DNA from 3 places in the Spirillospora sp. NPDC048819 genome. Region 1 is predicted to be linked to each of the others. Evidence: riboswitches for the same ligand, from Rfam matches in the RefSeq annotation. Region 1 holds a riboswitch; each other region holds the start of a gene.
The links. A riboswitch is a leader RNA that binds a small molecule or an ion and turns the genes downstream of it on or off. The one in region 1 is predicted to bind thiamine pyrophosphate.
Positions count from the first base shown of each region.

Region 2: another riboswitch for thiamine pyrophosphate. It lies ahead of AB0C35_RS11980 (cytosine permease); the one in region 1 lies ahead of thiO (glycine oxidase ThiO).
Region 3: another riboswitch for thiamine pyrophosphate. It lies ahead of thiC (phosphomethylpyrimidine synthase ThiC); the one in region 1 lies ahead of thiO (glycine oxidase ThiO).

Region 1 is NZ_JBEZGN010000002.1:88,458-92,949, forward strand. It holds gene thiE (thiamine phosphate synthase) at 1-38, opposite strand, end outside; gene AB0C35_RS03495 (Rv2175c family DNA-binding protein) at 204-578, opposite strand; gene AB0C35_RS03500 (FAD-dependent oxidoreductase) at 657-1,874, opposite strand; TPP riboswitch at 1,955-2,069, shown strand; gene thiO (glycine oxidase ThiO) at 2,059-3,183, shown strand; gene thiS (sulfur carrier protein ThiS) at 3,183-3,383, shown strand; gene AB0C35_RS03515 (thiazole synthase) at 3,491-4,264, shown strand; gene AB0C35_RS03520 (EamA family transporter) at 4,410-4,492, shown strand, end outside.
Region 2 is NZ_JBEZGN010000006.1:255,125-259,616, reverse strand. It holds gene AB0C35_RS11985 (PAS domain-containing protein) at 1-950, opposite strand, end outside; gene AB0C35_RS11980 (cytosine permease) at 1,026-2,381, opposite strand; TPP riboswitch at 2,374-2,490, opposite strand; gene AB0C35_RS11975 (rhodanese-like domain-containing protein) at 2,582-2,917, opposite strand; gene AB0C35_RS11970 (SSI family serine proteinase inhibitor) at 2,964-3,425, shown strand; gene AB0C35_RS11965 (DUF1838 family protein) at 3,706-4,492, shown strand, end outside.
Region 3 is NZ_JBEZGN010000043.1:23,213-27,704, reverse strand. It holds gene AB0C35_RS38920 (helix-turn-helix domain-containing protein) at 1-360, opposite strand, end outside; gene thiC (phosphomethylpyrimidine synthase ThiC) at 564-2,189, opposite strand; TPP riboswitch at 2,185-2,298, opposite strand; gene tsaA (tRNA (N6-threonylcarbamoyladenosine(37)-N6)-methyltransferase TrmO) at 2,377-2,790, shown strand; gene AB0C35_RS38905 (hypothetical protein) at 2,813-3,886, opposite strand; gene AB0C35_RS38900 (histidine kinase dimerization/phosphoacceptor domain-containing protein) at 3,975-4,492, shown strand, end outside.

The DNA of each region.
Region 1 (4,492 bases):
AGTGCGACGGCGCGTTCGGAGGGGAGATGCCTGGACACGGCCGGAGTCCGTCCTTTCACAGAGAGATCGCGGGGTCGCGCGGCGGTCACGTCCCGTCGCGCGCGACCCCGCGATCGTGTCACGTGCGCTGTCTTCGGTTGGATCCCGGGCCGGCCCTCGGCGGGCGGGCCGGAAGGCGCGGACCGGAAGGCGCGGGGGGCGCCCTAGAAGGCCAGCGCCTGGGCGCGGCGGCGGACCTCGGTCCCCCGGTTCTCGGTGAGCGCGTCCACGGGCGTCCCCGGCAGCGTGTCGTCGGCGGTGAACAGCCAGCGGATCGTCTCCACGTCGTCGTAGCCCGCGTCCGACAGGAGCGTCAGCGTGCCCGGCAGCCCCTTGATGACCTGACCGTCCTTGATGAAGGCGGCGGGCACCATGGGGCTTCCTTCCCGGCGCACCGCCAGGAGCCTGTGCTCGCTGATGAGCTGCTTGATCCGGTTGGGCTTGATCCCGAGTCGCTCGGCGGCCTCCCGCAGGGAGAGCCATTCGCCCGCGAGGGCGTCGGTCCGGGGGTCGAGTGCGCTGTCAACGGTTGCGTGCATCTGCGTCACGCCCCCTTGCTACCACTCCTTCGGAACCCTCAAACCCCCTGCACAGCCGTAACGTTCCGGCGGCGATCGCTATTGGCGAACGGCCTGCCGGACGGGCACGTCGGGGTCGGCGATCGCGCCGGGGTCCACGGGCGTACCGGCGGCGATGACGCGCCGCGCCTGCACCAGGTCGCGGGGGCGGTCGACGGTGAGGACCGCGTCGAGGCGGTCGCCGGTCAGCCACGCCACCGCCCATTTGCGGCCGGACGGGTCGCCGCGGCGGACGATCCGCTCGGACGCGCCGTGGCTGCCCGTGTACTGCACCATGCGTCCGAACTGCTCGGACCAGAAGTACGGGACGGCGTCGTACAGTGCGTCCTCGCCGAGGAGGGTCGCGGCGGCCACCTCGGGGGCGTTGAGGGCGGTGTCCCAGTGCTCGATGACGAGCCGCCGCCCGTACCGCCGCGACCACCACGCCGCGCAGTCGCCGACCGCCACGACGTCGGGGCGGAGGGAGCCGGGCTCCTCCTCGCCCTGGTAGGCGCGGAACGAGCCGTCGGTCACGACGCCGCGCTCCAGCAGCAGCCCCGAGCCCTCCAGCCAGGACAGGGCCGGCCGGACGCCGATGCCGACGACGACCTCGTCCGCCTCGATCGCGGTGCCGCCGGCCAGGAGGAGACCGCCGTCCTGCACCGCCGCGACCTTGACGCCGGTGCGCAGTTCGACGCCAGCCTCGGCGTACCAGGGGGCGGTGAGCGCGCCCACCTCGGGGCCGATCGCGCCCGCGAGCGGGGTGTCGGAGGCCTCGACGACGGTCACGGCGCAGCCCTTCCGGGCGGCGGTGGTCGCGACCTCGGCGCCGATCCAGCCCGCCCCGACGATGACGATCCGCGCGCCCTCGGTGAGCCGGGACCGCAGCTCGCGGGCCTCGTCGACGGTGCGCAGGACGTGCTGGCGCCCGTCCCCGGGCAGCGTGACCGGGACGGCCCCGGTCGCGATGACCAGCCCGTCGAACGGAAGGTCGCCCGCCGTGGACGCGACGACGCCGCCGCGCCCCGGATCGTCCAGGCGCAGGCCGGTGGCGCGCTCGCCGAGGAGCAGGTCGCAGCGCAGGGCGTCCCAGTCGACGTCGACGGTCGTGTCGTCGGAGTCGCCCGCGAGGACGGCCTTGGACAGCGGCGGCCGGTCGTAGGGCCGGTGCCGCTCGGCCGAGACGAGGGTCAGCCCGCCCTCGTACCCCTTGTTCCTCAGGACCTCGACGGCGCGCACGCCCGCCAGCCCTCCGCCCACCACGATGACCCTCTCCATAAGGTCAGCCTAACGGGGCCCGATCGAGGATTGGACGAGTGTCCAGACAGCTGCGCACTTTACCGAGGTCGTAGAGTGGCTGGACAGAGCGCGGGAGTCCGGTGCGACCGGGCTGAGAGGGCGGCTGGAACGGGCCGCCGACCGCCACGACCTGATCCGGATCATGCCGGCGAAGGGAGCGCGCATGGAGATCGTGATCATAGGCGCCGGGGTCATCGGACTGGCGACCGCCTGGCGGGCGGCGGCGGGCGGCGCCCGCGTCACCCTCGTCGACCCCGAGCCGGCGAGCGGCGCCTCGTCGGTGGCGGCGGGCATGCTGACCCCGGTCAGCGAGGTGACCTACGGCGAGGAGCCGCTGCTGCGGCTCGGCCTCGCCTCCCGCGACCGGTACGGCGCGTTCGTCGCCGAACTGGAGGAGCTGACCGGCCTGGAGACCGGCTACCGCACCGACGGGATCCTCCAGGTGGCCTTCGACTCCGACGACCTGAAGTACCTGGACGACCTGCGCCGCTTCCAGGAGACCCTCGGCATTCCCGCCGAGGCGCTGACCGGACGGGAGTGCCGGAGGCTGGAGCCGATGCTCGCCCCCGGCGTCCGCGGCGGCCTGCACGCCCCCGAGGACGGCTCGGTCGACCCGCGCAGGCTGACCGCCGCCCTCCTCTCCGCGGCCGGGAGGACGGGCGTCCGGCTCGTCCGTCGGCGGGCCACCGGCATCGCCGTGGCGAACGACGCGGCGACAGGGGCACGGCTGGACGACGGGACGGTGATCCCCGCCGACCGGATCCTGCTGGCCGCCGGTTCCTGGTCGGGCGACCTCGAGGGCCTGCCTCCCGGGACCGTTCCACCCGTCCGCCCGGTGAAGGGCCAGGTGATCCGGCTCCGCACCCGCACGCCGTTCCTGGGCCGCGCCACCCGCGGGCTGGTGAGGGGCTCGTCGGTCTACCTGGTGCCGCGCACGGACGGCGAGATCGTCCTTGGCGCCACGCAGGAGGAACTCGGCTTCGACATGCGCGTCACCGCCGGCGGCCTCTGGGAGCTGCTGCGGGACGCCCGTGAACTGCTGCCCGGCATCACCGAACTGGAGTTCGCCGAGGTCTCGGCCGGGCTGCGCCCCGGCTCCCCCGACAACGCGCCCGTGATGGGCCCGTCCGCGCTTCCCGGCCTCGTCGTCGGCACCGGGCATTTCCGCAACGGCATCCTGCTCACCCCGGTGAGCGCCGACATCCTGTCGGCGATGCTGCTGGGCGGGTCCGTCCCCGGCGTCGCCGTGCCGTTCTCCCCCGACCGATTCTCCGCCGAGGTGCACTGATGAAGGTGTTCGTCAATGGTGAGCCGCGCGAGCTGCCCGAGGGCGCCAGCGTGGCCGAGGTGGTCGCGTCCGTCACCGCCGCCCGGACCGGCGTGGCCGCCGCGCTGAACGACGAGGTCGTCCGCCGGTCCGCGTGGGAGTCGACGGCGGTGCGCGACGACGACCGGCTGGAAGTGCTGACCGCCGTACAGGGAGGGTGAGCGGCGCATGGAACGGAGCGCAGCGAAGTGGAATGGGCCGCTCACCCCCCGCTCCGGGGGGTGTGGGGGGTCGTCCCCCCGCAAAGACGCCGTACAGGGAGGGTGAGATGGACGGTGACAGGCTGGTCATCGCGGGCGAGGAGCTCGGGTCCCGGCTGATCATGGGGACCGGGGGCGCGCCCAGCATGCGGGTGCTGCGGGAGGCGCTCACCGCGTCCGGGACGGAGCTGACCACGGTCGCGATGCGGCGGGTGGACCCGTCCGCGCGCGGCTCGGTGCTGGACGTCCTGAGCGAGTGCGGGATCCGCGTGCTGCCGAACACGGCCGGCTGCTTCACCGCGGGCGAGGCGGTCCTCACCGCCAAGCTCGCCCGGGAGGCGCTCGGCACGAACTGGGTCAAGCTGGAGGTCATCGCGGACGAGCACACGCTGCTGCCCGACCCGATCGAGCTGGCCGACGCCGCGGAGCAGCTCGTCGACGACGGGTTCACCGTGCTGCCGTACACCAATGACGACCCCGTCCTCGCGCGTCGCCTGGAGCAGGCCGGGTGCGCCGCCGTGATGCCGCTCGGCTCCCCGATCGGGTCGGGGCTCGGCATCCGCAACCCGCACAACATCGAGCTGATCGTCGAGCGTGCGGGCGTCCCGGTCATCCTGGACGCGGGGCTCGGCACCGCGTCCGACGCCGCCCTGGCCATGGAGCTGGGCTGTGACGCGGTGCTGCTCGCGACCGCCGTCACCCGCGCGCAGTCGCCCGCGCGGATGGCCGCCGCGATGCGGCACGCGGTCGAGGCCGGGCGGCTCGCCCGGCTGGCCGGGCGGATCCCCAAGCGCCGCTACGCCCAGGCGTCGTCGCCGTTCGAGGGCCTCGCAACGTCGTAGCAGCGCTAAAGATTCGGTTATAGAAATATTCGCTGGACCTGAAATGTTCGCACCGTGAGACTGATGCGATGCACCGGGCCGTGCGCCGCAACCCGGCACGTTTCCTCGGTGTTCATGGAAACGTCCCATACCTAAGGTGCGACACATGCAGCAGGACAGCCCGCAGGCGGCCGCGCCGGGCATCGACAGGCTCGCGGTGGCGGCCGCCACGGTCACGGTGGTGCTCTG
Region 2 (4,492 bases), on a different contig from region 1:
ATGCCGTCCGCGCTGGAGTCGATGACGGCGCGCTCGTGCGCCCGCTGCCGGACGACCTCCGAGTAGGCGACGGCGTTGCCGACCGCGACGCCGGCGTGCCCGGCGAGCAGTTCCAGCAGTTCGAGCTCGGTGTGCCCGACCTTGCGGCCGGAGAACAGCGCGTAGAGCGCGCCGTACGGCCGGTTCTGCAGGTACGACAGCCCGAGCGCGATCGTGTGCAGCCCGGACAGCTCCGACCAGATCAGGTCGCCGAGGCGCCGCTCGCCCGTCGCGAGCAGGACGGTCTTGCCCGACCGCAGCACCTCCCCGACCAGGCTCGGCCGCAGTTCGGCGGACGTCCCGCGCATGTGCTCGGGCAGCCCGGACATGCTGACCAGCCGCAGCCGCTCGCCCTCGATCCGCACGAACCCGCCCGCGTCGGCGCCGGTCAGCTCGATCAGCGCCGCGGTGATCCGGTCGAGGACGACGGCCAGGTTCAGCTCCGCGTTCAGGTCGGCGACGATGTCGTTCAGCCGCCGGACGAGCCGGGCCCGCTCGGTCATGTGGTGCTGGACGATCTCGTCCTCGTCCACCGGGTGGTACACCCCGACCCAGCCGAGCAGGTTCCCGGACGGGTCCTTCAGCAGGCTCGTGTCGATCCGCACGTCGATGAGGCGGCCGTCGCGGTGGAACCTGCGGGTCGCGATCGAGATCTGCCCGCTCTCGCCCTCGCCCGTCCGCCGCGTGAGGAGCCGTTCCTGGACGGCGTTGTGCTCGGCCTTCAGCTCGTCCGGCACGATCGGCGGGACCCGGCCGACCATCTCCTCGGCCTTCCAGCCGAACATGCGCTCGGCCGCCGGGTTCCACACCGTGACGCGGTGCCGCTGGTCAACGGCCACGATCGCGTCGGCGGCGCTCTCGATGACGGCGCGCGCGATCGGGTCGTGGACGTGGTGGTGCACGCCTGTCATCGTGCCACCCGACCCTCACGCTCGCCGGGTAACTTGCACCGAAACTTCCCACGTCACCCTTACCTTTTAGTAAGGCTACCGCCTGGTAACCCGGCCGATGAGAAGCGCGGCCGACCCGGACACCAGGAACGACAGCAGCGAGGCGCTCATCCAGCTCTGCGGGACGAAATGCACGGCGTCCCGGACGTCCGTCCAGAAGCCCGCCCAGGCGTCCACGGTGCCGGGGTTGATGAGCTGGTAGACGACGAACCCGGCCGTCCAGGCGCCGATCATCCCCCAGCGGGACGGCGCCGTCCGCGACACGTCCCACCCGTCGAGATGCCCGGCGCCCCCCGCCGCGCGGGCCCGGCGGTGCTGCCCGAGGAAGAAGTCGGCGGCCAGGACGCCGAGCATCGGCACGAACACCGACCCGATCAGCGACAGGAACCCTGCGTAGTCGCCGATGTCCAGGACCAGCGCGAGAACCGTGATCGTGATGCCGAGCCCGATGCTCAGCACACGGCGGTCGGCGCGCGGCGCGAGGTTCTGGATGGACACGGCGGTCGAATAGGTGTCTGCGAACGACTGGTCCGCCTCCCGCAGCACGAACACCGCGAAGAAGACCACGCCGAGCGTGGCGCCCAGGAACGGGTCGAAGACGTTCTCGGTGTTGCCCGCGACCAGCGCCAGCGCCAGCAGGCCGAGAACATAGGCGACGATCTGCGTGACCGAGTAGCCGACCGCCGCGGCGCCGAACGCCGCGCGCTCCGTCCGCGAGTGCCGGGTGTAGTCGGCGGCGACCGGCACCCACGAGATCGACACCGCGAGCGCCGCGTCCGCGCCGATCCAGAACCCGCCCCACGACCCCTGCGACAGGTCGGGCAGCGGCTCGCGGAGGATCTGGACGTAGAAGTACACCAGCGCGATCGCCACGGCGACCGTCACGTACCGGCGCAGCAGGCGGACCGACCCCAGCGGCCAGATCGTCAGCACCGTCGTGATCAGCCCGGCGGCGACCACGTAGCCCCACCGGGGTATCCCGTCCCACAGCTGGGTCGCCGCGTCCGCGATGACGATCAGCTCGAACGTCCCCCAGCCGACGAGCTGCGCGATGTTCAGGACGGTGGGCGCGTACGACAGCTTCGCGCCGAACAGCCCGCGCAGCAGCACCATCGCCGGCTGCCCGGTGCGGGCGCCGGGGACGGCGGCGAGGCCGAGCATCAGCCCGCCCAGGATCGTGCCGACCGACATCGCAACGATGCCCGCCATGATGGACAGCGTCGGATTGCCGTCGGTGTCCGGCGCCAGGACGGTGTAGGCGCCGGAGAAGGCCAGCAGGCTGACCCCGAGGTTCGCCCAGAAGGCGCCCTGGTCCCAGAACCCCAGAACCTTGGGGGCGGGTTCTTCGAGAGTGAAGGGGACTTCGTTCGGACGCTTGACGTCGGACGTCACGGAGCACACTCCCTACGCCGGCATTACCCGGACAGGTTCATGCGGTCGGCGACGCCTCGAAGGCCGCCCTCTCAGCCCGGCTTTGGCCCGAGCTCCCGCGGACATGGATCGGCACACGTTCGGCCGACCCGGTGGTCAGCCCAGATCGTACAAGGACCCGGCTTCCACCAATAGGGTGCAGATCACCTCAGAAGAACAGATCACGCCACGTACGGGGGACCGTCGCCGCCGCCTTCCATCGGACGTCCCGCCTCCGCCCAGCCCTTCATCCCGCCGTCGACGTTCTTGGCCAGCCAGCCCGCCTGGTTGAGCGCCACGGTCACCTGCGCGGACCGGGCCCCGGACCGGCAGATCACGAAGACCTCCTGATCACGGGGTACCTCCCCGGCGCGGTCACCGAGCTGACCCATGGGGATGTGGACCGCCTCCGGCGCGTGACCCGCGTCCCACTCGTCCTGTTCCCGCACGTCCAGCAGGTACCCGTCCTGCGGAACGTCAGCGGCCACCACGGCCGGCACGTCGTCCCCGAAATTCATCACACCCCCATGGAACCGCGCGAAGTGCCCCTGCGTCGAATCACGCATGCGGTATCGGACGCTCCTGTTCGTGGCGCCCGGGCTGGCCGTGCTCCTCTCTTCGGCCGCCTGCGGCGACGAACAGGCCAACGGAAACCCCGCCGACAAGCCTTCGGGCGCGACGTCCGTGCAACCCTCCGACTCGCCGGCGGACACGCTCACCATCGAGGTCAAGGCCTCCGCGGAGGCCCCCGCCAAGACCTGGACCCTGACCTGCGAACCGCCGGGCGGCGGCCATCCCAAGGCCGCCGAAGCCTGCGCGGCCCTGGCCAAGACCAAGGACCCGTTCAAACCCGTCCCCAAAGACCAGATGTGCACCAAGATCTACGGCGGCCCCGCGGTCGCCACGGTCAAGGGCACCTGGCACGGCAAGGAGATCGACACCACGTTCACCCGCAAGGACGGCTGCCAGCTCCACCGCTGGACCCAAGTGGCCCCGCTCTTCGGCAACGTCCCCAAGGTCCGCTGAACGAGCCCTCCCCGTTCCGGCTCCGTTCCCGATCCATCAGGCACATCAGGCCCCGGCGTCCCGCCGGGGCCTGATGTGCTCTCGGACGGCGGCGCGGCGAACGAGCGCGCAGATCACAGGACTCTGTTCCGATAGGAGTAATGCCGTTCCATAAAATCGGCGGCCTGGCTACGATCGGAACGACTTTCCCATGCGTGGAACGGAGGCGTGAACGTCCGGATCCCCGGACCGGCTCCCCGCTCCGCCTCCCTCATCCCCCTGCCCCACTGAGGAGTCACGAATGTCCCGACGCTCGTTCCTGGCCCTGGGAGCGACCGCTCTCGCCCTGGCGGTCTACGCGGTTCCCGGAGCCGCCTCCGCCGATCCCCGCTTCGCCCCCACCGATCCCGGCCCTCTCTACACTCGGATCACGGACCAGGACACGCGCATCAGCCTGCAAACCCTGGGCCGCCCCGACGGCAAGGACATGCTGTACCGGATCTCGGGCTCCGTGTACGTCAACGCCCCCGGCGACACCGTCCCCGAGTTGAGGCACGGCACGAAGCTGTTCGGCATCGAGGGCTACAACATCCGCCGCCTCTACCGCGAACCGGGCACCGACAAGCTGCACCTGCTCACCCGCGAGATCGTCTTCTACACCGACCCGGACGACCCCACGAAGATCCTGCACCAGTGGCAGAACCCCCTGAACGGCCGCACCTACCCCGTCGTCCCGGTCAACAACGACGCGGTGAACCAGGGCCCGTTCACCGTCACGCCCGGCTTCCGGATGCCCATGAGCGGCAAGGTCCACGACAACCTGGTGTCCACGGCCGACATCCCGCCGCGCTACAGCATCAAGAACATCACCGGCGACGACTTCGGACTCCGCGACGGGATGTACGCCTCCTGGGAGATGTTCGACTTCTACGTGGACGGCAAGGAGGCCCGCCGGCGTTCCCAGGGCCTGCCCAAGGGCGCGATGGAGGTCACCAACTCCTGGACCCGCACCGGCCCGTTCGTCCCGTGGACATGCGTCGCCGAGAAGGACACCGACGCCCAGCTCGTGTACCACGCCCGCAGTTGGA
Region 3 (4,492 bases), on a different contig from region 1:
CAGCGACGTCACGGCCGCGGCCGCCATGCCGCGGAACGTCGTCACCTGCGTGATGAACGCGTGCAGCCAGTCCGCCAGCGCGTCGCCGGGCGCGGGGGAGGCCATGAGCTCCCGCGCGTGCGCGGCCAGCCGGTCGTAGGCGTCGCAGAGCAGGGCCTCCAGGAGGTCCTGCCTCGTCGGGAAGTGGCGGTAGAGCGTCCCGATGCCGACGCCCGCCAGCCGCGCGACGCCCTCCAGGGACGCGCCGGCCCCGTCGCGCTGGAACATCTCCCTGGCCGCGGCGAGCAGCCGGGCGCGGTTGCGGCGCACGTCGGCGCGCACCGCCCGGGCAGGGGCCTTCGGCGTGTCGTCGCTGGTCACCTCGGTCGTGGGTCCTTCCCGGCGGGTCAACGGGCCGGCGGCGATTCGGGGGGATCCGCGGCTTTGGAACGGTCCCCCGATACTAACCGCGGCGAACCGATGACCCTCCCCCCGGGCAGACGGGGACGCCCGCCCGGGGGGAGCCGGTGCGCCGCGGGCCCGATCCGCACCGGGCCCGCGCCCACCCGTCACACGCCCGCCGGTTAGGTGCCGCCGGGGGAGAGCGGCAGGTGGACGCGCCCTCCGCCCGCCCTGAACTCCTCGGCCTTCTCGCGCATCCCGGCGGCGAGGGCCTCGTCCTCGCCGAGGCCCCGTTCGCCGGCGTACCGGCGGACATCCCGGGTGATCTTCATCGAGCAGAAGTGCGGGCCGCACATCGAGCAGAAGTGCGCGGTCTTCGCCGGGGCGGCCGGGAGCGTCGCGTCATGGAACGCGCGGGCGGTGTCCGGGTCGAGGGACAGGTTGAACTGGTCCTCCCACCGGAAGTCGAACCGCGCCTCCGACAGCGCGTCGTCCCACGCCTGCGCGCCCGGATGGCCCTTCGCCAGGTCCGCGGCGTGCGCCGCGATCTTGTAGGCGATCACGCCGGCCTTGACGTCGTCGCGGTCCGGCAGCCCGAGATGCTCCTTCGGCGTGACGTAGCAGAGCATCGCGGTGCCGTGCCAGCCGATCATCGCCGCGCCGATCGCCGAGGTGATGTGGTCGTAGCCGGGCGCGATGTCGGTGGTCAGCGGCCCGAGCGTGTAGAACGGCGCGCCGTCGCACCACTCCTGCTGCAGGTCGACGTTCTCCTTGATCTTGTGCATCGGGACGTGCCCGGGCCCCTCGTTCATCACCTGGTTGCCGTACTCGGCCGCGATCCTCGTCAGCTCGCCCTGCGTGCGCAGCTCGGCGAACTGCGCCTCGTCGTTGGCGTCGGCGATCGAGCCGGGACGCAGCCCGTCCCCGAGCGACCAGGTGATGTCGTAGGCCGCGAAGATCTCGCACAGCTCCCGGAAGCGGGTGTAGAGGAAGTTCTCCTCGTGATGCGCCAGGCACCACGCCGCCATGATCGACCCGCCGCGCGACACGATGCCGGTCTTGCGGCGCGCCGTCAGCGGCACGTACCGGAGCAGCACCCCCGCGTGGACGGTCATGTAGTCCACGCCCTGCTCGGCCTGCTCGATCACCGTGTCGCGGAACACCTTGTAGGTCAGCTCGGCCGGGTCGCCTCCCACCTTCTCCACGGCCTGGTACAGCGGGACCGTCCCGACGGGCACCGGCGAGTTGCGCAGGATCCACTCGCGCGTCGTGTGGATGTCGCGGCCCGTCGACAGGTCCATGATCGTGTCGGCGCCCCAGCGGGTCGCCCACCTCATCTTCTCGACCTCGTCCTCGATCGACGACGCCACCGCCGAGTTGCCGATGTTCGCGTTCACCTTGACGAGGAAGTTCCGTCCGATGACCATCGGCTCGATCTCGGGATGGTTGACGTTGGCGGGCAGCACGGCGCGTCCGGCCGCCAGCTCGTCCCGGACGAACTCCGGCGCCACGCCCTCGCGCAGCGCCGCGAACTCCATCTCCGGCGTGATCTCCCCGCGCCGCGCCCAGGCGCGCTGCGTCACCGCGCCGCCGGCCGCGCGCCGCTCGGCGATCCACGGTTCGCGCAGCGGCGGCAGCCCGCCGCGGACATCGGTCTCCCTGGCGGGATCGGTGCACGGCCCGGACGTGTCGTACAGGACGACGGCGCCGCCGCCGGTCAGCGGCACCTCCCGCATCGGGACGCGGATCTCCGGGCGCGAGCCCTGGAGGTAGGTCTTGCGGGCGGCTGGAACCACAGGTTCGGTCATGACGACTCGATCTCTCCCTACGCCGGCATTACCCGGTCAGGTTCATGCGGTCAGCGGCCGTCCCAGCCGCTATCTCAGCCCGGTTCGCCGGGCCCCCGCGATCTGTCGCCCCCGACGCTAACCCGCCGCACCCCCGTTGCCGCAACCGGCGTTCGTGGGATAGAAGGGCGGCTGAGAGGATCGGAGCATGCCGGAAGACTTCACCGTGACGGCGGTCGGCCACGTCGAGTCCACGCTGACCGACCGTGCCGCCGCGCCCAAGCAGGGGCCGGAGGGCTCGCCCGAGGCGTGGCTGGTCTTCGAGCCGTCCGTGCTCGACGCGCTCGACGGCCTGCAGCCGGGCGACCGGGTCTTCGTCCTGACCTGGCTGCACCTGTCACCGCGCGACGTCCTGCGCGTCCACCCGCGCGACGACCTCGCCGCCCCGATGCGCGGCGTCTTCGCGACCCGCTCACCGGACCGCCCGAACCCGATCGGGCTGCACCCGGTCGAGATCCTGGAGGTCGCGGGGGACCGCCTGCGCGTCCGGGACCTGGAGGCCCTGGACGGCACCCCGATCCTGGACGTGAAACCCGTCCTCACCTGCGCACCGGAAACCTGACCGCCACCCGCCGCCGCACGGTTCAGATCCGGCGGGCGATGCGGACCGCCATGGGGAGGGCCAGGGTGAGCGTGCGGAGCGGGCCGGGAGCGGACGGCGAGCGCTCCAGGCACATGACGCCTTCGCCGGCGCCGTTCCCGATCTGCAGCGAGGCGGACTCCCTGGCGTCCACGCCGGTGACGACGTAGCGGTCGCCGGTCCGACTGGTGACGCCGAGGAGCATGCCGCCGGCGGTGTGGAAAGACGGCTCGTCCCCGCCCCTAATCTCCCCGGCGAGACGGCCGTCCGCGTCGAACACGCGCAGGCGGCGGCGGCCCGGCAGCGGGGACGCCCTCCTGAACACCAGCAGCGTTCCGGCGTGGGGATCGCGCAGCACGATCGCCCGGCGGCCGCCGCCGGGGTCGCGGGCGAGGAGGCCCGGCCGCTCCGCCGGCCGTCTGGCCGCCCGCCCGCAGGCCACGGCGAGCAGGGCGCCGCCGCGTTCGCCGCGGTAACGGCCCGCACCGTCCACGAGGACGCGGTCGGCGCGGGGCAGCCCGCCCTCCGGAGGCCCCTCGATCTCCTCGCCCTCGTCGTCGAGGACGCGCCAGGCGGCCCCGAGGGCGCCCGTCGCCGCGGCCTGCACGGCCTGGATCCATCCCGGCGGGAGCGACCGGTCGCGGAGCAGGGCCGCCGCACGGCCCTCGACCTTCGTGACGGCGTCGACGCCCGGCGCGGCCCCGGGGTCGAACCAGACCGTCCAGACGGGGTCGGCGACCGGCCAGACGAGCCCGACGGCGTCCACGGCGTCCGCGGGGATGACCGCCTCGTTCCCGCCCCGGCGGAGGACGAGGCCCTTCTCGCCGATCGTCACGACGAGGCGGGTCCGGTAGATCATGAAGGCCCAGAGGGCGGCGGCCGCCGCGGCGAGCACGCCGCCGCCTCCGTAGAGGGCGATGGTCCGCCGGGCCTCCTCGGGCTCCCAGGGTTCGGGGCCGGTGAGCGTGGACAGCGAGACGGCCAGGCCGATCGTCAGCGCGGTCAGGCAGAGCCGGAGCGGCCACCGGTAGGCCCTCCGGGTCAGGGTGATCTTGAGTCCGGGCGGGGGAGCGGACACGGGCGGCCCTTCGTGACGGGGTTCGCAGAACTATAGGGCGGGGCGGTTCGCGCGGGTCGCGGGCGTCGGGGAAAATGGGCGGGTGGTGATGGTGCCCCGGATCGGTGCGACGGCGAGAGACGCTCTGCTCGCGACGCTGCTGGCGGCCGCCGCGGCCGCGGTGGCGGTCATGTGGCCCGGCGTGCGGGCGCTGGACGTGCCCGGCGCGCTGCTGCTGATCGCGGCGCACGTCCCGCTCGCGGTGATCAGGCGGCGGCCCGCCCCTGGGCTGGTCGCCCTGGTGATCCTGGTGCTGCCCTATCACCTGGCGCAGTACCAGCACCACGCGCTGGTGCCCGCCGAGGTGATCGCGCTGTTCGCCTACGCGGTGCTCGGGCGCCGGGTGCGGGCCGTCGTCACGGTCGTGGCGTTCCTGCTGGCCGTGTGCGTGTTCGGGATGGCGATGCGGGCCGGCGGCGGTTCGCTCCGGGAGCAGATCGCGGTCATCGAGGCCGTCGTGGCCGTCGTGATCGCCGTCCAGGTGTGGCGGGTGCACCGGGCGCGGCTGGCGACGATCACCGAGCGGGCCGAGCGGGCGGAGCGGACGCGGGAGGAGGAGGCCCGGCG